4 regions of the Sodalis sp. RH20 genome follow, and region 4 is predicted to be linked to each of the others. Evidence: predicted binding sites of a transcription regulator. Region 4 holds the regulator's gene; each other region holds the start of a gene.
What was found. The regulator PurR, encoded in region 4, represses purine synthesis genes. The targets are predictions, from matches to a motif close to CANGCAAACGTTTGCNTG.
Positions count from the first base shown of each region.

Region 1: a site for PurR is predicted at 2,865-2,882, ahead of ACL2XM_RS04165 (NCS2 family permease). Genes of this name have one in related genera too.
Region 2: a site for PurR is predicted at 3,364-3,381, ahead of rbsD (D-ribose pyranase). Genes of this name have one in related genera too.
Region 3: a site for PurR is predicted at 1,503-1,520, ahead of purT (formate-dependent phosphoribosylglycinamide formyltransferase). Genes of this name have one in related genera too.

Region 1 is NZ_CP178733.1:886,823-891,806, forward strand. Features, by position in the region: gene ACL2XM_RS04155 (L-lactate dehydrogenase) at 1-539, opposite strand, end outside; partial or broken gene ACL2XM_RS04160 (DNA-3-methyladenine glycosylase family protein) at 693-1,286, shown strand; gene ACL2XM_RS04165 (NCS2 family permease) at 1,439-2,734, opposite strand; gene ACL2XM_RS04170 (substrate-binding domain-containing protein) at 3,221-4,246, shown strand; gene ACL2XM_RS04175 (sugar ABC transporter ATP-binding protein) at 4,346-4,984, shown strand, end outside.
Region 2 is NZ_CP178733.1:4,581,374-4,586,357, forward strand. Features, by position in the region: gene rbsB (ribose ABC transporter substrate-binding protein RbsB) at 1-420, opposite strand, end outside; gene rbsC (ribose ABC transporter permease) at 444-1,412, opposite strand; gene rbsA (ribose ABC transporter ATP-binding protein RbsA) at 1,412-2,923, opposite strand; gene rbsD (D-ribose pyranase) at 2,931-3,350, opposite strand; gene ACL2XM_RS20900 (hypothetical protein) at 3,548-4,984, opposite strand, start outside.
Region 3 is NZ_CP178733.1:2,318,349-2,323,332, reverse strand. Features, by position in the region: gene ACL2XM_RS10725 (bifunctional 4-hydroxy-2-oxoglutarate aldolase/2-dehydro-3-deoxy-phosphogluconate aldolase) at 1-198, shown strand, start outside; gene purT (formate-dependent phosphoribosylglycinamide formyltransferase) at 285-1,463, opposite strand; gene ACL2XM_RS10715 (YebF family protein) at 1,694-2,407, shown strand; gene ACL2XM_RS10710 (tellurite resistance TerB family protein) at 2,564-3,220, shown strand; gene ACL2XM_RS10705 (S9 family peptidase) at 3,318-4,984, shown strand, end outside.
Region 4 is NZ_CP178733.1:1,928,268-1,933,251, forward strand. Features, by position in the region: gene cfa (cyclopropane fatty acyl phospholipid synthase) at 1-817, opposite strand, end outside; gene purR (HTH-type transcriptional repressor PurR) at 1,263-2,279, opposite strand; gene ACL2XM_RS08975 (YnhF family membrane protein) at 2,517-2,606, shown strand; gene ACL2XM_RS08980 (NlpC/P60 family protein) at 2,670-3,563, opposite strand; gene ACL2XM_RS08985 (Grx4 family monothiol glutaredoxin) at 3,975-4,322, shown strand; gene rnt (ribonuclease T) at 4,396-4,984, opposite strand, start outside.

The DNA of each region.
Region 1 (4,984 bases), 1.0 Mb from region 4:
GTATCGCCATGCTCGCCAAGGATAAAGGCGTCCACGCTTTGCGCGGCGATATCCAGTTGTTCCGCCAGGATGCGCCGTAAACGCGTGGTGTCCAGCCAAACGCCGGTGCCCAGCACCTGGTGCCGCGGCAAGCCGGACAGCTTCCACACCTGATAGGTAATGATATCGCACGGGTTGGTGGCGATGAGGAAAATTCCCTTGAAGCCGTTGCGCATCATCTCCGGCACGATGTTGCCGACGATGCGCGCGGTGCCGTCCAGCTCGTCCAGCCGCGTTTGCCCCGGTTTCAGGCCGCCGCCGGACACGGTAATCACCGCGATATCGACATCCGCGCAGTCGGTTGCCGGCCGGGTGCTGATAACGATACGGCTGGGCATATACGCCGCCGCATCCGCCAGATCCTTGCGATGGCCTTCAACCAGCTGTTGGTTTAAATCCACCAGGATGATCTCTTCGCAAAACTGCTGGTTGAGCAGGGCATACGCGGCGGAAGAGCCGACATTGCCCGCGCCGATGATCATCACCTTACGTGGTTTCATGCATTTTACCTCGAGAAAAAGGGTTACGTGACCCGGCACACGCCGTCGATGCCGCCGCAGTTTAACAATTTTAAATGAATTATGGCCTGATTAACAAAATGGTATTCTTATACGCGACCCTGTTTTCCTCATCCAGACCTATTGAGCGACGTTATGGCTAAATTTGAATACGGCACCAAAGAGCTGTCCTGGCTGGCAAAAAGGGATAAACGCATGGCGCAGGCCATCGAGCGCGTCGGGATGATTGAGCGGCCCCTGATGCCGGACCTGTTCGCGGCCCTGGTCAGGAATATTGTCGACCAGCAGATTTCCACCAAGGCCGGCCTGACGGTAAACGCCCGCCTGGCGCTGCTGGCGGGCGCCATTACCCCCGCCGCCATGGAAAGCCTGACCGCGGAACAAATCCAGTCCTGCGGCATGACCATGAAAAAAGCGCTCTATATCAAGGGCGCCGCCACCGCCGCCATGAGCGGCGAGCTGGATCTGGCGGCGCTGCCGTCCCGCCCGGACCCGGAAGTGATCGCCACCCTGTCGCGCCTGCCGGGCATCGGGGTCTGGACGGCGGAAATGCTGATGATTTTTGCGCTCGGCAGGCCCGATATCCTGAGCTGGGGCGATCTGGCCATTCGACGCGGCATGATGAATCTGTACCGCCATAAGGAACTGCCCCGCGAGCGCTTCGAACGCTATCGCCGCCGCTATTCGCCTTACGGCACCACCGCCTCGCTGTATCTGTGGGCCTGTTCGGCGCCGGGGTTCAGCATACATGCTCCGATTGTCCCTGGCGATGCGCGCAGCGCCGAACCGGCAACGGCGGCGAAATAATGCCCAGGCGGGCCGAATCACGGCAAAAAAATACCCCGCGGGCGGGCGCCGGCGGGGTAGAGGGAAGACGATAATCAGGCGCTGAGCCAGCCCAGCTTAATCACAAACAGAATTGACAGCACGATCAGCGCCGCGTTCAGGTCGCGGGTGCGTCCGGCCAGCAGTTTTACCACCGTCCAGGTGATAAAGCCGAAGGCGATGCCGTTGGCGATAGAGTAGGTCAGCGGCATGGTCAGCGCGGTAACGGTGACGGGCGCCGCGACGGTGATGTCCTTCCAGTCGATTTCCGCCAGGCCCGAGGTCATCAGCACCGCGATAAACAGCAGGGCGGGCGCGGTGGCGAATGCCGGCACGCTGGAGGCCAGCGGCGCGAAGAACAGGCTGAGCAGAAACAGGATGCCCACCACGATCGCGGTCAGGCCGGTACGGCCGCCGGCGCTGACGCCCGCTGCCGACTCGATATAACTGGTGGTGGTGGAGGTGCCGAGCAGCGAGCCGAACAGCGCGGCGGCGCTGTCGGCGATGAGCGCTTTACCCATGCGCGGGATATTGCCCGCCTCGTCGGTCAGGCCGGCGCGTTTGGTTACGCCTATCAGGGTACCGGAATTATCGAACACGTCCACGAACAGGAACGCGAACACCACGCTTACCAGGGAAATATTCAGCGCGCCGCGAATATCAAGCTGCAAAAAGGTCGGCGCAATGGACGGCGGCATGGAGATCACGCCGAAAAATTGGCTGTAACCCATGGCGATGGACAGGAACGTCACCGCCAGGATGCCGATCAGCACCGCGCCGGGCACCCGGCGGGCTTCCAGCACTACAATCAGCACAAACCCCAACATGGCGAACAGCGGACCCGCTTTGCCTAAATCGCCCAGGCCCACCAGGGTGGCCGGATTGGCGACCACGATGCCGGCGCCTTCAAGGGCGATAATGGCCAGGAATAACCCAATCCCGGCGGCAATGCCCGAGCGCAGCGGCAACGGAATGCTGGTGATGATCCACTCGCGGATCTTGAAAATCGACAGCGCGAAGAAAATCAGCGCCGATAAAAACACCGCTCCCAGCGCAATCTGCCAGGTATAACCCATATGTAAAACCACGGTATAGGTAAAGAACGCGTTTAGCCCCATGCCCGGCGCCAGCGCGATCGGGTAGTTGGCGATAAAGCCCATCAGCGCCGAACCGATGGCGGCGGCCAGACAGGTGGCGACAAACACCGAGCCTTTATCCATACCGGTGGCGCTCAGGATCGACGGGTTAACAAACAGAATATATGCCATTGCCAAAAAGGTGGTCAGCCCGGCCAGAATTTCGGTTCGTACGTTGGTACGATGGGCCTTTAATTGAAATAGTTTTTCTAACATGGGAGTTTTCTCATTGAAGTTGTCTGCACAGCCAAAGCAATCGCTATGCCACTATTGCAACCGCATGCCAAAGGCGGCAATGGGTGAAGCAGGCGCATTATATAGGTAATTCTAAATTTGCCGCAGCAAAAACGTAATCGGTTGCGCGGACGGCGGCACCATAAGCGTGCCGTCGCCTCACCATTAAGGTGCGTGGGCGCCTTTATGGTGCGCGGCGCGGCCGCTCCGGTGTGGCGCCAGGGTCGCGGCCACCCTCGGCAGGCTTGCGTGACATCACATTTCCGCACGTCTTTTTGACCTCTCTCACGCTTCGCGCATCAGAAATCAACCCTTTCTTGAACATTTTTTTCACATTATCTATACATAGCGGTGTAATTTATTTCTTTATTATGAAATAAATTACAGCGATTCCCGGGCTCGTGGTTCCGTTGTTGTTTCGCCGTCGCGGCTGAGCCAGGCCAACCCATCGTTTTCCGGGGAAATACCATGATAAAACACCTGCTTGCGTTGACCCTTTTTCTTGCCGCCCTGGTCGGCGGCGCCCAGGCTGCGGCCGACGACGGCCCCCAGTTTCGCTGCAAGCCGGGCGAAACGTATTATATGAATGTGATGGTCACCGGCGTGGAGTATTGGTTTCCGGTGTATGAGATGTTCAAACAGGCGGCGCACCAACTGGGCTGTAAAACGGTGTATGGCGGCACGCCGGCGTATGACGTCAATCAGCAGTTGGCCAGTTTTGAACAGGTACTGGCGCAAAAACCGGCCGGCATTTTTTTGCATCCGATGAACCCCGATCCCTTTATCGAGCCGATTAATCGGGCGGCGGAGGCCGGCATCCCGGTGGTGACCTTTGCCGCCGATTCGCCCAACAGCAAACGCGTCGCCTATATTACCTCCGATAACTTTCGCGAAGGCCGCGCCGCCGCCGACCTGATGGGCAAAGCCATTAACGGCAAAGGGGAGTACGCGGTGCTGGAAAATCCCGGCCAGGACAATCACGACCGGCGGGTCAGCGCCTTTATCGACGAAATGAAAACCCATTACCCGGATATCAAACTGGTGGGCCGCGCGGCGACCAATCAGGATCCGTCGAAAGCCTACAATGCCGTACTGTCTATCCTGCAGGCGCATCCCAACCTGTCGGTGCTGTTTATGCCGGAAGCCAGTTCCGCCATCGGCGCCGCCCAGGCGGTGGTGGAAAACGGCGGTAAGGTTAAGGTGATAACGGTGGACGTGAACGCCAAGGTGCTGGATATGATCAAGGCGGGCCAGGTGTTCGCCGCCATCGATCCCAACCAGGGGGTGCAGGGCTATATGGGATTTATGACGCTGTTCCTGGCGGCTCATCCTGACCTGATCGATCCGATGAATGATGCCAAACGCACCGGCGCCAACCCCTTTTCCTTCCCCTTGCTGGATAACGGCTATGCCGTGGTCACCAAAGATAACGCCGATGATTTCCGCTGGGACGGCTATTTGAAACGCCGGGGCACCAAAGGAATTAATGAGTAGGGTACCCGCCACGCCGGCGCGCGGCGCGCCGGTTGTCTGCGGCGCGTTCACGCGCGGGAAGTTCGCCATGTCATTACATTTAACCCTGAGGGAGAGGCCATGTCAGCACCCCTAGCTTTACGGCTTAGCGGCATCAGCAAATCCTTTGGCCCCGTCAAGGCATTGGATAACGTCGAGTTTGCCCTGGCGGCCGGGGAAATCCACGCCCTGGCGGGAGAAAACGGCGCGGGAAAATCCACCCTGATGAATATCATCGACGGCATCATCAAACCCGATGCCGGACGCATCTGGGTGAATGAGCGGCCGGTTGCGATCCACTCTCCCGCCGACGCCCAGCGGCTGGGCATCGGTCTGGTTCACCAGGAAATCGCCCTGTGCCCTGATATTTCCATTTATGAAAATATTTATATGGCCCATATCAACGGGTCGGGAAAGTCCTGGATCAATCATGGCGCATTGCGCCGCCAGGCCCAGGCGGTGATGGACAGGCTGGCGCCGATCCCGGTAACCGCCCGTGTCGGTAGCCTGCCCTTATCGCAGCAGCAGCTGGTGGAAATCGCCAAGGCGCTGACGCTTGACTGCCGCATTCTGATTCTGGACGAACCGACCGCGGCGCTGACCGAGCCCGAGGCGCAGCGGCTGTTCGCCATCGTTCGCCAACTGCGCACGCAGGGCATGGCGGTGATTTACATCAGCCACCGCATGGCCGAAATCTTCTCGCTGTGCCAACGGGTCACC
Region 2 (4,984 bases), 2.7 Mb from region 4:
AAAATCACCGGCCATTTTGCCGCCGACCCGGTTGTCGGAGGCGATATGGCTGACGACGGCCCCTTTGCTGGCCTTACGATCGAGGGTGATCACCGGGATCTTGGCCTGGTTGGCAATAATGACCGCGTTGCCCACCGCGTCGGAATCGCTTGGGTTGATAAGCAAAAGCTTAACGCCGCGCACCGTCAGATCCTGCACATTGGCCAGTTCCTTGGCCGGATTGTTTTGCGAATCGAGCACCACCAGCTGATAACCCAATTTATCCGCTTCCTGCTGGGCGCCGTCTTTCATGGAAACGAAGAACGGATTATTCAGCGTGGACACCACCAGCGCGATGCTGTCTTTCGCCAGGGCATTGGCGCTGAGAGTGGCGCTTAACGCCACGGCGGACATCAAAAAAGCTAATTTTTTCATTTTCATCTTTATCATTCCTGCGGGAGAGGTTATTTACTGCTTTTGTTATCTACCAGCACCGCCAACAAAATCACCACGGCTTTAACAATCATCTGGTAGTAGGAGGAAACGCTCAATAAATTCAGTCCGTTATTAAGAAAGCCCAGGATCAGCGCGCCGACCAGCGTCCCCATGATGCGCCCTTTCCCGCCGGACAGGCTGGTACCGCCCAGCACCACCGCGGCGATGGCGTCCAGCTCATAGCCGGTACCCGCCGTGGGCTGCGCCGAGGACAGGCGCGCCACTTCGATAACGCCCGCCAACGCCGCGAGCAACCCGCACAGCGCGTAGACGATGACCTTGACCCGATCGACGCTAATGCCGGACAGCCGGGTGGCGGCTTCATTACCGCCCAGCGCATAGATATAACGGCCCAGGCGGGTGTGATGCAGCATGTACCAGGCGGCAAGAAACACCACGGCCATGATCCATACCGGCGTGGGCACGCCAAGGGGACGACCGATGCCAAACCAGCCAAACGCGTCGGCCGTATCGCTGAAACCGGTGTTTACCGGACTGCCGTTGGTATACACCATGGTGATACCGCGCAGCAGCAGCATCATGACCAGGGTGGCGATAAAGGCCTGTACCCTGCCCTTCGCCACAATCAGGCCGGTGATGGCGCCGATGGCCGCGCCCAGCGCCAGGGAGGCGCCCACCGCCACCATGACATTCATTTCCAGCCCCACCACCGAGGCGGCTACCGCGCCGGTCAGCGCCAGCAGGGACCCGACGGACAAGTCAATGCCTGCGGTGAGGATCACCAGCGTCATACCCACCGCCATGATGGCGTTGACCGAGGTCTGCTGGAGAATATTGAACAGATTGTTGAGGCTGAAAAAATTGGCGCTCATTGAAGAAACCACGGCGATCAGCACCAGCAGCGCAATCAACGATTTTTGCTCCAGCAGCCAGGCTTTGCTGATGCCGCGTTTAACGGGGATAGTCCGGGAATTCATTACTGATTCTCCTGCTGGGTACGATAAAGCTTGCCGACGGCCGCGGCCATCAGCACTTCCTGGGTGGCCTGTTCGATGGGGAATATGCCGCTTAAGCGGCCTTCATGCATCACCATGACGCGATCGCTCATGCCAAGGACCTCCGGCATCTCGGAGGACACCAGGATGATGGAGAGCCCTTCCTGTTTAAACTGGTTGATCAACTGGTAAATCTCTTTCTTGGCGCCCACGTCGACGCCCCGGGTCGGCTCATCCAGGATCAGCACCTTAGGGCGTGTCATCAGGCCGCGCGCAATGGCGACTTTTTGCTGGTTGCCACCGGACAGCAGGCCGATAGGCTGCTCCATCGACGGCGTTTTGATATTAAATAAACGGATAAAATCCCCGACAGCCACCCGCTCGTCGGCGTGTTTCAGCCAACCGGCCTGATGGCTAAAGTAGCGCAGGGCGGTTAAAGTCATGTTTTCCTTTACCGACATGCCCAGCACCAGTCCGTCGCGCTTGCGATCCTCGGAAATATAGACAATGCCGTTGGCAAGCCCGTCCTGGGGCGACCTGGCGACCACGGCACGTCCGTCGAGCGTCACGCTGCCGCCGGTGCGCCTGGCGGCGCCATAGAGGGTTTTCATCAGTTCGGTACGGCCGGCGCCCATCAGCCCGGCGCAGCCCAGGATTTCCCCCTGGCGTAGGGAGAAACTGACGTCATGCACCCCGGGGCCCGACAGGTGGCTGACCAGCAGGCGCTCCTCGCCCGGACGCTGTGTGACGCGCGGATACTGTTCCTCCAGGCGGCGGCCCACCATCATTTCAATCAGCCTGTCTTCCTGCAGCTCGTTTACCGGCCGTTCGGCAATAAACTGCCCGTCGCGCATCACCGTGACATCGTCGCAGATCTCGAAAATTTCCTTTAGCCGATGGGAGATATAGACAATGCCGCACCCCTGCTGCTTCAGTTCGTTTATCACACTGAACAGCGATGCCGTTTCCGTATCGGTTAACGCATCGGTGGGCTCGTCCATGATGATCACCTGCGACTTAAAGCTGATTACCTTGGCGATTTCCACCATCTGCTGATCGCCAATCGATAATTCCCCCACCAACCGGTGGCTGCTATAGCCCAGGTTCAGGCGGCCCAGGAGTCGGTCCGCTTCGCGATACATCCGCTTCCAGTCGATGCCGCCGATACGGTTAAGGAATTCGCGCCCCAGGAAGATATTTTCGGCGATCGTCAGTTCAGGGATCAGGTTAAGTTCCTGATGGATGATACCGATACCGGCCTCCTGCGACGCCTTGGGGCCGCTGAAGGCAACTTCCTTTCCCATAAATATGAGCGTACCGGCATCCTTGCTGTAAATCCCGGTCAACACCTTCATCATGGTGGATTTACCGGCGCCGTTCTCCCCCACCAGCGCCATCACGCGGCCGGGATACACGGTCAGCGCCGCGCCGGAAAGCGCTTTGACGCCCGGAAACGACTTGTCTATCCCGCTCAGTTGCAGTAAGGGTTGCATAAATGCCTCAGAAGGTGACGCCGGAGCAGAGGATAACGTTGGCGAAGGGCGAGCACTCCCCGCTGCGAATAACGGCCCGGCTGTGGGCGGTCTGCGCTTTGAATGCCTGATGGCTGATATAGTCGATGACGATGGTATTGCCCTGCGCTTGCTCCAGCTGGGACAGCCCGGCCAGCAACGCCTGGTGCAGCGCGGGATTATGGGCGGCCATTTCGCTGGCGATTATCGCCCTTTCCACCTGCATCTCACTGGCCACGACGTCGAACACCTGTAAAAAGCCCGGCACGCCCTGGGTCAACGCCAGATCGATCCTGGCGGCTGTCGCGGGTATGGGCAACCCGGCATCGGCAATGACGATTTCATCGGTATGCCCCAAGCGGGAAATCAACGCGGAAACCTCGGCGTTGAGCAGTAATCCTTTTTTCATTGGCAGATCCTCCCAGCGAAACGTTTCGCTGGGCTGAAAATAATCACAAACGGGCCAAGCCACAAGCGGGAAACATCAAAAATGTGATCGCCATCGAAACGTTTCGCTGGACCAGGCGGCACGGCGGCGGCTGGCGTGACCACCGGCGCGTTGTTCATTATCGCCGGATAAAGAGCGGCCGCATCCTTGCCATGGCCTCAGGGCGCCATCTTTTGTTTGATCTCATAAATCACATCGTCCCATCTTTCTTCGCCACGCATGTTTAGACTGTGTTTATAGTCGTTGCCGCTGCGAAAAAAATCTTTTTTAATATCAATGATATCAATGGGGAAAAACATTTCACTTTCTGCATCCCACAACATATTCGCCCCATGGAGATCAGCGTGTATCATATTGACATTATTTAGTTTTTCCAGCATATCGACAAAGCGTTCAACTGCATCGTGCGGCAGGGAGCCCTCGGGAAGTGAATCTAACGTTATGCCGGGAATTTTGTACATTCTGTTATAAAAATTACCATCATTATCAGCAAATACCTTTGCCGATTCCGGGCCATAATATAAACGAAAGCTTTCAGCCTCCTTTTCCGCCAACATTTCAATATCTATATCGGCGTCGCCATCCGGATGTGGGCGCATCATCTTGATATACCAATTGGGATCCTGGCCATCCTGGAAAACGATACCGTAATCACCTTCACCAATCTGCGTACCGAGCAGGAGTTCAAGGTTAACGGATTCGTCATCGGGATCAAACACAGGCACTTTCCGCCCTTGCGCCGGCGCCACATTGACGGCGCTTTCATCAATTTTAAACCGTTTTGCCCAGGGAGGAATTTCACTAAACTGTTCAATATGCAAGGCAAACGAATATTCGTTAAACAGTCCCTCCTGGGGGAAATGGTATTGAGACAGCAGTGTTTTGGCCTGTTCAAGGTCGAACCCATCCAGGTCCTTGAGAATATCCACAGCATGCTTACGCGGCCTGAGTCCCCCCCGGCCGCTCATGCCAATCTTAAGGAGATCGTTAATCCTTTCCCTAAAATTTTCGACATGAAATTTATTTTTCTTGAAGCGAAGGTTGATTTTTCGATGATTATTCATCAGAAAAAACTTGTATGCGGTTTGCGGATATCTTTTCACTTTAAAATATTTATTTTTAATTTTCAGATATGAATTATTATTTATATCCCAGCGCAGGCCAAGCTTATCAGGCGTGGACAAATCGAACGCGTTGACGCTCTCCCCGACAATATCCTTGGCAATGGCGCGTCGCAGCGTTTTGGCGACATGGATTGACGTCGGCGCTTCAAACAACCAGCGGCGACCGTCAAACTCGACGGGATGGCCGCGCCGGCCAGGCATAGCCCGATTAAAAATTTCATATTTAAGGCCTCTTTTGGGCACTACCGCCGCGCGCACAGGCACTAATTCTCCCTTCAGCTCAACCACCCTCATTATGACATTATCACCCATAGCCATTGTGTCTTTTGACCTGACTTCAATAATTTTACCGGCACCATAGTGTTTGGGATTAAGGTTATCAACCTGAATATATTCATAGGCGCCGTCAAACCTCACCTTGAACGACTTAATTCTTTTCTCTTGTCTAAACGTGAAGGCAGGTTTGTTATT
Region 3 (4,984 bases), 390 kb from region 4:
ATTGCCGGTCCGTTCTCGCAGGTGCGTTTCTGCCCCACCGGCGGCATTTCACCGAAGAACTACCGTGATTACCTGGCGCTGAAAAGCGTGCTGTGTATCGGCGGTTCCTGGCTGGTGCCTAACGATGCGCTGGAAGCGGGCGATTATGCGCGCATCACCGAACTGGCTAAAGAAGCGGTGGCCGGCGCCAAGCTTTAAGCCGGCGCGCATCCGCTCCCGCCATTCAGGCAGGTAATAAGGGCTCCTTCGCAAGAGGAGCTTTTTTTTGGTTCAGGCCTGGCGCATCAGCCGCTGACCTTGACCGCCGCGGCACAGGCTTTGGCATCCTTTACCGCCTCTTCCACCGTCTGCGCCATGGCCAGGGCCACGCCAAGACGGCGCTTGCCGCCGATTTCCGGCTTGCCGAACAGCCTGATCTGCGTTTGCGCTTTCAGCGCCTGCTCCAGGCCGCTGAAACGCACGTCGCTGCTGGTCAGCTCCGGCAGGATAACCGCCGACGCCGCCGGGCCGTACTGGCGGATCGCGCCGACGGGCAGGCCGAGGAAGGCGCGCACATGCAGGGCGAATTCGGACAGATCCTGGGAGATAAGGGTCACCATGCCGGTATCATGCGGACGCGGCGACACTTCGCTGAATATCACCTCGTCGCCGCGCACAAACAGCTCAACGCCGAACAATCCGCGGCCGCCCAGGGCGGTCACGACCTGTTGTGCGATATCCCGCGCCCGTTGCAACGCCACCGCGCTCATGTGCTGCGGCTGCCAGGATTCCCGGTAATCGCCGTCCTCCTGGCGATGACCGATGGGATCGCAGAAATGGATACCATCGACGGCGCTGACGGTAAGCAGGGTAATTTCAAAATCAAAGGGGACCAGGCCCTCGACAATCACCTTGCCGCCGCCGGCGCGGCCGCCCTGCTGCGCATAGTCCCAGGCCGCGTCCAGGCCGGCGGCGTCGCGCACCAGGCTCTGGCCTTTACCCGACGAACTCATCACCGGTTTGATAATCAAAGGATAGCCGATGGCCGATACCGCCTGGTCCAGCCCGGCGCGGTCGGCGGCAAAACGGTAGGCGGAAGTGGGCAGGTCCAGCGTTTCCGCCGCCAGGCGGCGGATGCCCTCGCGGTTCATGGTCAGGCGCGTGGCCTGCGCGCAGGGCACCACATGATGGCCCTCATGTTCAAGGGCTACCAGCATGTCGGTGGCGATGGCTTCGATTTCCGGCACGATAAAATCGGGCCGTTCCAGTTCAATCACCGCCCTGAGCGCATCGCCGTCCAGCATATTGATGACGTGCGCGCGATGGGCGACATGCATCGCCGGGGCGTTCGCATAACGATCGACGGCAATCACCTCGACGCCAAGCCGTTGACACTCAATCGCCACCTCTTTGCCCAGTTCACCGCTGCCCAGCAGCATGACCCGCGTGGCGCCGGGACGTAACGCCGTGCCTATGATTAACATCCGCTTTCCCCTGACCTGATAAAAATTGCGCGCAGTATAAACGAAAACGATTGCGCGTGCAGCAGCGCCGGTACGAAGAGGGGAGTGCAGGACGTGGGAATCGGCCTGGACGCCGCCAAAAACGCCCGGCTTTTGTTATAGTTCGTATAATTCCCGTTCTCAACGTAATTTTAACCGGCTATTATCATTCAATACCTTGAGAACGGATAATCAGAACAAGTGGAGGTTTTATGCATAAAACGGGAATCGGCCTGTTAGGCGTCATCGTCATCGGCATGTTGCTGCCGTCACTCGCGGCCGCGGAAGATCAAACACCGCAGGCGGCTGGGCAGGCCGCCGCCTCGCAAACGTCCACGGAAGGCGCGTCCACCACTCAGCAGCCCGCCGGACAAACGCAGAATACGCAACCGGGCACCGCCGCCCCGGCGCCGGCGAATAACGCCGCTCCGGCACAGACACCGCCGGCTAATGACGCCGCGCCGGCCCCGGCAACGCCGCCGGCCGCCGCCCCGGTTAAAAAACAGCCGGAGGAGCCCCCGGCCGCCGATAAACCGGCGCCGGCTAAAAAGGCCCCGGCGGAGAAGGCCAAGGCGGAAGCCGCGCCGGCCGCCGCCGATAATAAAACGCCGACGGCGAAGGAACCGGCCAAAAAAAGCCAGCCCGGGAAGACGTATAAGGTTGCGGCCTGTCCCGATCTCAACGCCCCCCAGGTGGCGGAGCTGATTAAACAGGACTACACCCAGAATCGCTTTCCCCACACCGACGACGATAAAAAGGCCCTGGGCGGCGATACCATTGTCGCCCAGGTCAACCCCGAGGATATCACCGGCAACGGCGACAACTGGCAGGCGCCGCTGAAAATTCGCGGGCAAACCGCCGATCGCGCCTATGCTGTGAACCTTGATTGTGAAAAAGGTGAAATAAGTTATTCCCTCCAGCAATAACACTCCCTGCCGGACGCGCGGCGTGAAATGCGCGTCCGGACATCGGCGGCCACGCTATCTTTGCAAACCCTTTTAACAACTTGACACAATATCCGCTAGGTTAGGACATGTGGCGCCGGGCACCGTCCGGCATACACCACCTAAAGGGGAACGGCAATGAATCAGTGGCTGCAGAAAATCCAGACCCTGGTCCAGCAAAAGGGCGGGCCGGGGGATCAGGGCGGCAACCTGGCGGGCCTGCTGGCGCCCGGAGCGCTTGGCGGGCTGGCCGGCCTGCTGGTGGCCAATAAATCGTCACGCAAGATGATGGGCGCGGTGGGCAAGAACGCCCTATTTATCGGCGGCGGCGCCGCGATAGGCGCGGTGCTGTGGGACCAATATAAAAAACGCGTGCGCGAAACCCATCAGCACGATGCGCAGTTTACCCAGCCTCCCACGCCCATTGACCGTCGCACGCAGCGGCTGGTGACGGCCCTGGTCTTTGCCGCCAAGGCCGACGGCCACATCGACGACCATGAGCAACGGGCCATTCGGGACAACCTGCAGCAGTTGGGACTGGGCGAGGATGTGGAGCATCTGGTCCAGGACGCCATCGCCCAGCCGCTGGACCCGGCGCGCCTGGCGCAGGATATTCACAGCGAGGACGAGGCCCTGGAGATCTATTACCTCAGCTGCGCGGTGGTCGACGTCGATCATTTTATGGAAAGAAGCTATATGGATGCGCTGGCGCTGGCGCTGAAAATTCCTGATGACGTAAAAACCGGCCTCGAACAACAGCTTAAAGCCCAGATAACCGCCGTCCCGCCACGCTGACCCCCCGTTGCCGGCGCAGGCGATAAAATCGGCTGCGCTTGGCAACCCGGCATATTCGTGCCACTCTGTTTCTTATGAGAAATAAGGAAGGGTGCGTATGAGATTTCCCCCAATAGCTGAAAAAAGACCGCATAACCTGACCGTGCATGGTGAGACACGCGTCGATGATTATTACTGGCTGCGCGACGACAAACGTGAAGACCCGGCCGTGCTGGACTACCTGGCCCAAGAGAATACCTATGGCCAAGCCATGATGGAGGGCCATGAGGAGTTGCGCCACCGCTTATTTACCGAAATGGTGGAGCGCATACCGCCGCAGGATCGCTCGGTACCCTACGTCCGGCGCGGTTATCGTTACCAGAGCCGCTATGAGCAAGGCAATGAGTACGCCATCTATACCCGCCAGCGCGCCGATCTGCCCGAAACGGCCGAATGGGAGATCCTGCTTGACGGCAACAAGCGCGCGGCGCAAAGCGAGTTCTATACCATGGGGTCGCTTGAGATCAGTCCGGATAACGCCATCATGGCGGCGGCGGAGGATTTTCTGTCACGGCGCCTGTACGGTATTCGTTTCAAGAACCTGGCCCGCGATTCGTGGTATCCGGAAGTGCTCGAGGATGCCTCGTCGGGTTTTGAATGGACCAGCGATTCACAGATCCTCTACTACGTGCGCAAGCATAAAAAAACGCTGCTGCCCTACCAGGTCTACCGTCACCGGGTCGGCACCTCGCCGGCGCAGGATGAGCTGGTGTATGAGGAAAAAGACGACACATTTTATGTCAGCGTGCATAAAACCACGTCGGAACGTTATATTATTATTGCGCTGGGCAGCACTACATCGGGCGAGATCCTGCTGCTGGACGCCGACGATCCCCAGGCCAGCCCGCAGGTATTCCTGACCCGCCGCCATGACCATGAGTATTCGCTGGATCACTTCCAGGGCCATTTTTACGTCCGCTCCAACCGCGAAGGCAAGAATTTTGCCCTTTACCGCTGCGAAACGGGAGATGAGAAATTGTGGCAAACGGTGATCCCGGCCAGGGACGATGTGGTATTGGAAAACTTTACCTTATTCAGCGATTGGCTGGTGGTGGAGGAACGTCACCAGGGCCTGACCAGCTTGCGGCAGATGCATTGGCAGACCGGGGAGGAGAAGGGCATCGCCTTTGACGACCCCACCTATGTTACCTGGCTGGCCTACAATCCCGATCCGCACAGCGCGTGGCTGCGCTATGGTTATTCCTCCATGACCACGCCGACCACGCTGTTTGAGCTGAATATGGATACCGGGGAGCGCAGGCTGCTGAAACAGTCGCAGGTGAAAAATTTCGACGCCGAGCACTACCGCAGCGAGCGGCTATGGGTTCCCGCCCGCGACGGCGTCGAGGTGCCGGTGTCGCTGGTCTATCGCAAGGATCTGTTCCAGCGCGGGCAAAATCCGCTGCTGGTCTACGGCTATGGTTCCTACGGCAGCAGCATGGATCCCGATTTCAGCGCCAGCCGGCTGAGCCTGCTTGACCGCGGATTCGTCTTCGCCCTGGCGCATATCCGCGGCGGCGGTGAATTAGGCCAGCAGTGGTATGAAGACGGCAAGCTCTTCAACAAGCTCAACACCTTTAACGACTTTATCGACGTCAGCCGGCATCTGCTGGCTAACGGCTATGGGGACGAAAAACAAGCCTTTGCCATGGGCGGCAGCGCCGGTGGCCTGCTGATGGGCGCGGTGATCAATATGGCGCCGGATCTGTTTAAAGGCGTGGTGGC
Region 4 (4,984 bases):
TGATATTCGAGCCGATGGTATGCAGCAGGAACAGACCGTCGCGTTTCAGGTTGCGATCGATAACGTCGAAATAGGTGGCGTAATTCTTGGGGCCTACGTGTTCGAACATGCCGACTGAAACAATACGGTCAAATTGCATATCCAGATCGCGATAGTCCTGCAGCAAAATGGTGACATCCAGTCCCTCGCAGCGCGTTTGCGCCAGCTTTTGCTGCTCGGCAGAGATAGTGACGCCCTGTACCGATACGCCATAATTCCTGGCCGCGTAGGCGGCAAGCCCGCCCCAGCCGCAGCCCACGTCCAGCAGCGTCAGGCCGGGTCGCAGCTGCAGTTTTTCGCAAATCATCTTCAGCTTATCCTGCTGGGCTTCCTCGAGGGTGGTCGCCTGTTTCCAGTAGCCGCAGGAATATTGCATATAGGGATCGAGCATCTTTTCAAACAGATCGTTACCCAAATCGTAATGTTCTTTGCCCACGATCCAGGCCCGCTTGCGCGACTGGAGGTTCATCAGCCGGGCGGCGGCAATGCGTAAGGTATCTTTTAAATGATGCGGAAGTTTATTCTCCAGACCCGCCCTGAGAACACGCTGGAAAAAAATGTCCAGCCGCTCACACTCCCACCAGCCATCCATGTAACTCTCGCCCAATCCCAAAGATCCATCCTGCAATACGCGCTTAAAAAATCCCGGATTCTTGATTCGGATATCAAATGGTCTTGAACCATTGAGTTCAATACCGGCTTCAGAGAGCAATTCATGGACGATACGGTACCAATCATTATCATGAAAGCTCAGGTCTTCAACGCACGAGGAACTCATAGCTTCTCCATCACCTTTCTTCTGCAGTGCCCCGTCAGGAAAAGCACTCACCATGCCTGCGGGCTTTATAAGAATCCACGGTTATCCGTGGTGTCTGAAGTATCACCATCAACAGAGGAATATAAAGTAAACCTTAGACTGCGACTTAGCCGGGCGCTTTATAAAAGGGTGATGTCATGTTGGAAAACACGACATACTTTTATACAAATTTATTAGACAACTCGTTATAATTGTTAACGATATTGAGTATAAGCCTGCATTTTAATTTAGACAATAGCTAACGCGCTAATGTATTTCCCATTATAACTTAATGATTTCTCGCTGAAACAATAACTCTTTGCACAGAGATCATTATATGAAAAATCTTGTGTCCGAGGCGGACGGCGCTTTACATAGCAACAGACCCTGGAGGCGCCAGCCGGTTGCCCGGGCCTGGCGCGTGGCCTTAAGCGGGGAAGGGACCGTCTGCGACCGAACGGCGTTCAATCAGCGACGGATGGACTTCGATGGTTTTGGCGTTCTCGCGTTTGCTGGTAATCCTATCGAGCAGCATGGTAAGCGCCGCCTCGCCCAAATCCTCTTTAGGCTGATGGATGGTGGTCAGCGCCGGGCTGAAAAAGCACGAATTGCGCACGTTGTCGTAGCCGATGATAGAAATATCCTCAGGTACGCTCAGGCCCATTTCATTAATGGCGCACAGTGCGCCCATGGCCATAATGTCGCCGCCGCAGAAGACCGCGGTGGGACGCGGCGTTTGCGCCAGGATTTGTTTCATCGCCAGGTAGCCGGATTCAGGCTCGAAATTGCCTTGCACAATCCAGCGGTCGTTTAACGGGATGCCGGCCTCCGCCATGGCATGCAGATAGCCGCGGTGGCGGCCGCCGCCGGTGTTGCGCGCCAGCTGTCCGGGAATGGCGCCGATGGCGCGATGGCCGCGTTTAAGCAAATATTGCGTCGCCATATAACCGCCGGCAAAGGCGTTATCGATAATGGTGTCGGTAAAATCACGGCGGGCCTCACCCCAATCCATGACCACCATGGGGATATGCTGATATTCCTCAAGCATATCCAGCAGCGTTTCGGGATACTCGGCGCACATCACCAGCAGGCCGTCGACGCGCTTTTGCGCCAGCATCGCCAGATAGGCGCGCTGTTTTTCGAGATCATTGTGCGAATTGCACAATATCAGGGTATAACCGCGAGCAAAGCAATGGTGCTCAATCGCCTCGATAATTTCGGCGAAATAGGGCGCCTCGCTGGTGCTGGCGAGCAGGCCGATGGACTTGGTGCGATTGACCTTCAGGCTGCGCGCCACGGCGCTGGGTGAATAATGCAGTTGTTTAATGGCGTCCAGCACGGCAATTTGAGTGTCTTGCGCAACAAAACGGGTTTTATTGATCACATGCGAAACGGTGGTTGTCGATACATTAGCGCGTTTTGCCACATCTTTAATGGTTGCCATGCCTTTGATACTCCCGTACGCCCTGGCTGGAATAATGTCTGTCGAAGGCGCAAGCACTTTCCGACGCTGTGGAATTAACCGTTAATTTTCGTTCATCCCGCGCCAAAGTGAAAGTGTTAAATGTGGCGGCTACAGGTTGGGAGCAAGCTTTTTCATCGCTGTTATGGCAAACTGACGATAACTGCTCTGCGGGCCGGTGGATAAGGCCGGCGCCCTGGTTTACGTTAAGGAGATAGAATGGACAGCGATTTAAAAATGTCGTTACTGACCACGGTGTTCTCGCTGCTGGTGATTATTGTCTTCAGCTTTACCGCCGTCATGAACTGACACCCTCTCGGTTCAGATATAAAAAAGAGGAGCCTTGGCTCCTCTTTTTTTTCCGGCGCGCCTTCAGCGGATATTTTTCGGCGTGACCACCCGGCGGGCGCCCACGTAATGATCCTGCCAATAATCCTCACTCAGATAGCTGATACGGATATCGCTGCCGGTGCGGGGCGACTGGATAAAGCGACCATTGCCAAGATAGACGCCGACGTGATCCGCCGCGCCGCGATTGGAAATATGGAAAAAGACCAGGTCGCCGCTTTCCAGCTCGTCTTTCTTAACCGGCGCTGCGTCGCGCAGGTGGTACATTTCGTTGGCGGTGCGCGGCATATGGATGCGTACCACATCCTTGTAGGCATAATAAATCAGGCCGCTGCAGTCAAAGCCGGTATTAGGCGACATGCCGCCCCAACGGTAAGGCTTGCCCATTTGGGAGAGGAGTTTATTCATGGCGGTAAGCTTGGCGGTCTGGTAGCGTTTCTTATGGCTCTCGCTCATCTTTATCGGCTGATCGTTGGCCAGCAGTTCTACCGCCGCCTGATCTTTTATCATCCGGTGCCGGCCGTAACCTTTTTTATAGCCTTTTTTCGGCGGAGTGAAGGAGGCTATTTTTTTCGTCGCCGTGGTTTTTGATGCCTTGGCAAGAGGGGAGGTTTTGCTTTTCTTCGCGCCGGTTTTCACCACCGCGGGTTCCAAAGGCCGTTTCACGCCGGCTTTTTCATGCGCCGGTTCCGGCGATTTTTTAATGCTGGCTTTTTCACTGACGGCGGGCGCGCTGGCGACAGGTTTGCTTTTCTTGGCTATTTTTACCGGTTTGCGTTTGCGCCGGTCACCGGTTTTTGCCGCCGCTGCCTGGGATTTGCGCTGATCGGCATTGACGCCGGCGCTCGGCGCGGCATGTGCCAGGTTCAAAAACAACTGGGTAAAAAGCAACACAAAAAGCGTAAAGCATAAACGCATGATAAACGCTATCCTTATGTGGCCCAAAATAGGGGGTTATCAACACCTCACAGGAATTTAAGCTATTTACCTCGTCATTGCATCATCAATTCACTACTTATTGTGTATAAACGTGAATAAGTTCGATTTTGCTGCATTTAACAGCGTTCAGCGGCGCTTTATTCAACATATTTTGAGGGTGTGCACCGAATGTTTCAGCCCGTTTTGTTCGGCGGCAGGGGGTAAAAGCCGCTACAGTGATAGTATTGCCTGTCCTACGTGGGCGGGCCGGGAGTGAATTGACGCGCCTTTACCGCGCGGGCCGGCAAAAAAACGTTTATTTGTTTAGCCGGTAGTGGCTAAAATGAAGAGACTGCGTGTAATCCCGCACAGTGCAGATAAGGCCAGATGCTGGCTTGAGGAAGCGAGACAATGACGACGATTGAAAAAATTCAGCAGCAGATAGCTGAGAACCCGATTCTTCTTTATATGAAAGGCTCGCCAAAATTGCCCGGCTGTGGTTTTTCCGCACAGGCAGTACAGGCGCTTTCCGCCTGTGGTGAGCGTTTCGCGTATGTGGATGTCCTGCAAAATCCCGATATTCGCGCCGAGTTGCCGAAATTCGCCAACTGGCCGACCTTCCCACAGCTGTGGGTGGATGGCGAACTGGTCGGCGGCTGCGATATCATTATCGAAATGTATCAGCACGGCGAGTTGCAACCGTTGATCAAAGAGACCGCGGTAAAATACAACTCCCAGGAAAACCAGACCCCTTCCTGAGTTCCCCGGGACGCCTGCGGATAACCCCCGCCCCTTGCGGCGGGAGTTTTTAACCGCCGGACGCAAGCATCGGCTAGGCGTGCTCGCCGGCGGCAGGCTCGCCGACGGGGGGAACAGGCCAGCCGCCGAGACGTTTCCAGCGATTAACCAGCTCACAAAATAATTCAGCGGTGCGTTCGGTGTCATAGAGCGCGGAATGCGCCTGGCCGGCGTCAAATTCGATGCCTCCGGCCGCGCAGGCTTTGGCCAACACCGTCTGGCCCAGCACCAGCCCGCTGAGAGCAGCGGTGTCGAAGGTGGCAAACGGATGGAAAGGATTACGCTTTAATGCCGCCCGTCCGGCCGCCGCCATAAGAAATCCGTGGTCGAACCCGGCATTGTGCGCGACGATAATCGCGCGGTTGCAGCCCCGATCCTTAATGCCTTTGCGCACCATTTTGAAAATTTCATGCAGCGCCTCGTACTCGCTCACCGCGCCGCGCAGCGGGTTGGTCGGGTCGATACCGTTAAAGGCCAGGGCTTCCGGCTGCAGTTGCGCGCCGGGAAAAGGCTCGACATGGAAATGCAGGCATTGGTCGGTGACCAGCCAGCCTTCATCGTCCATGTTGAGGGTGACGGCGGCGATTTCGAGCAAGGCGTCGGTTGCGGCGTTAAAGCCCGCG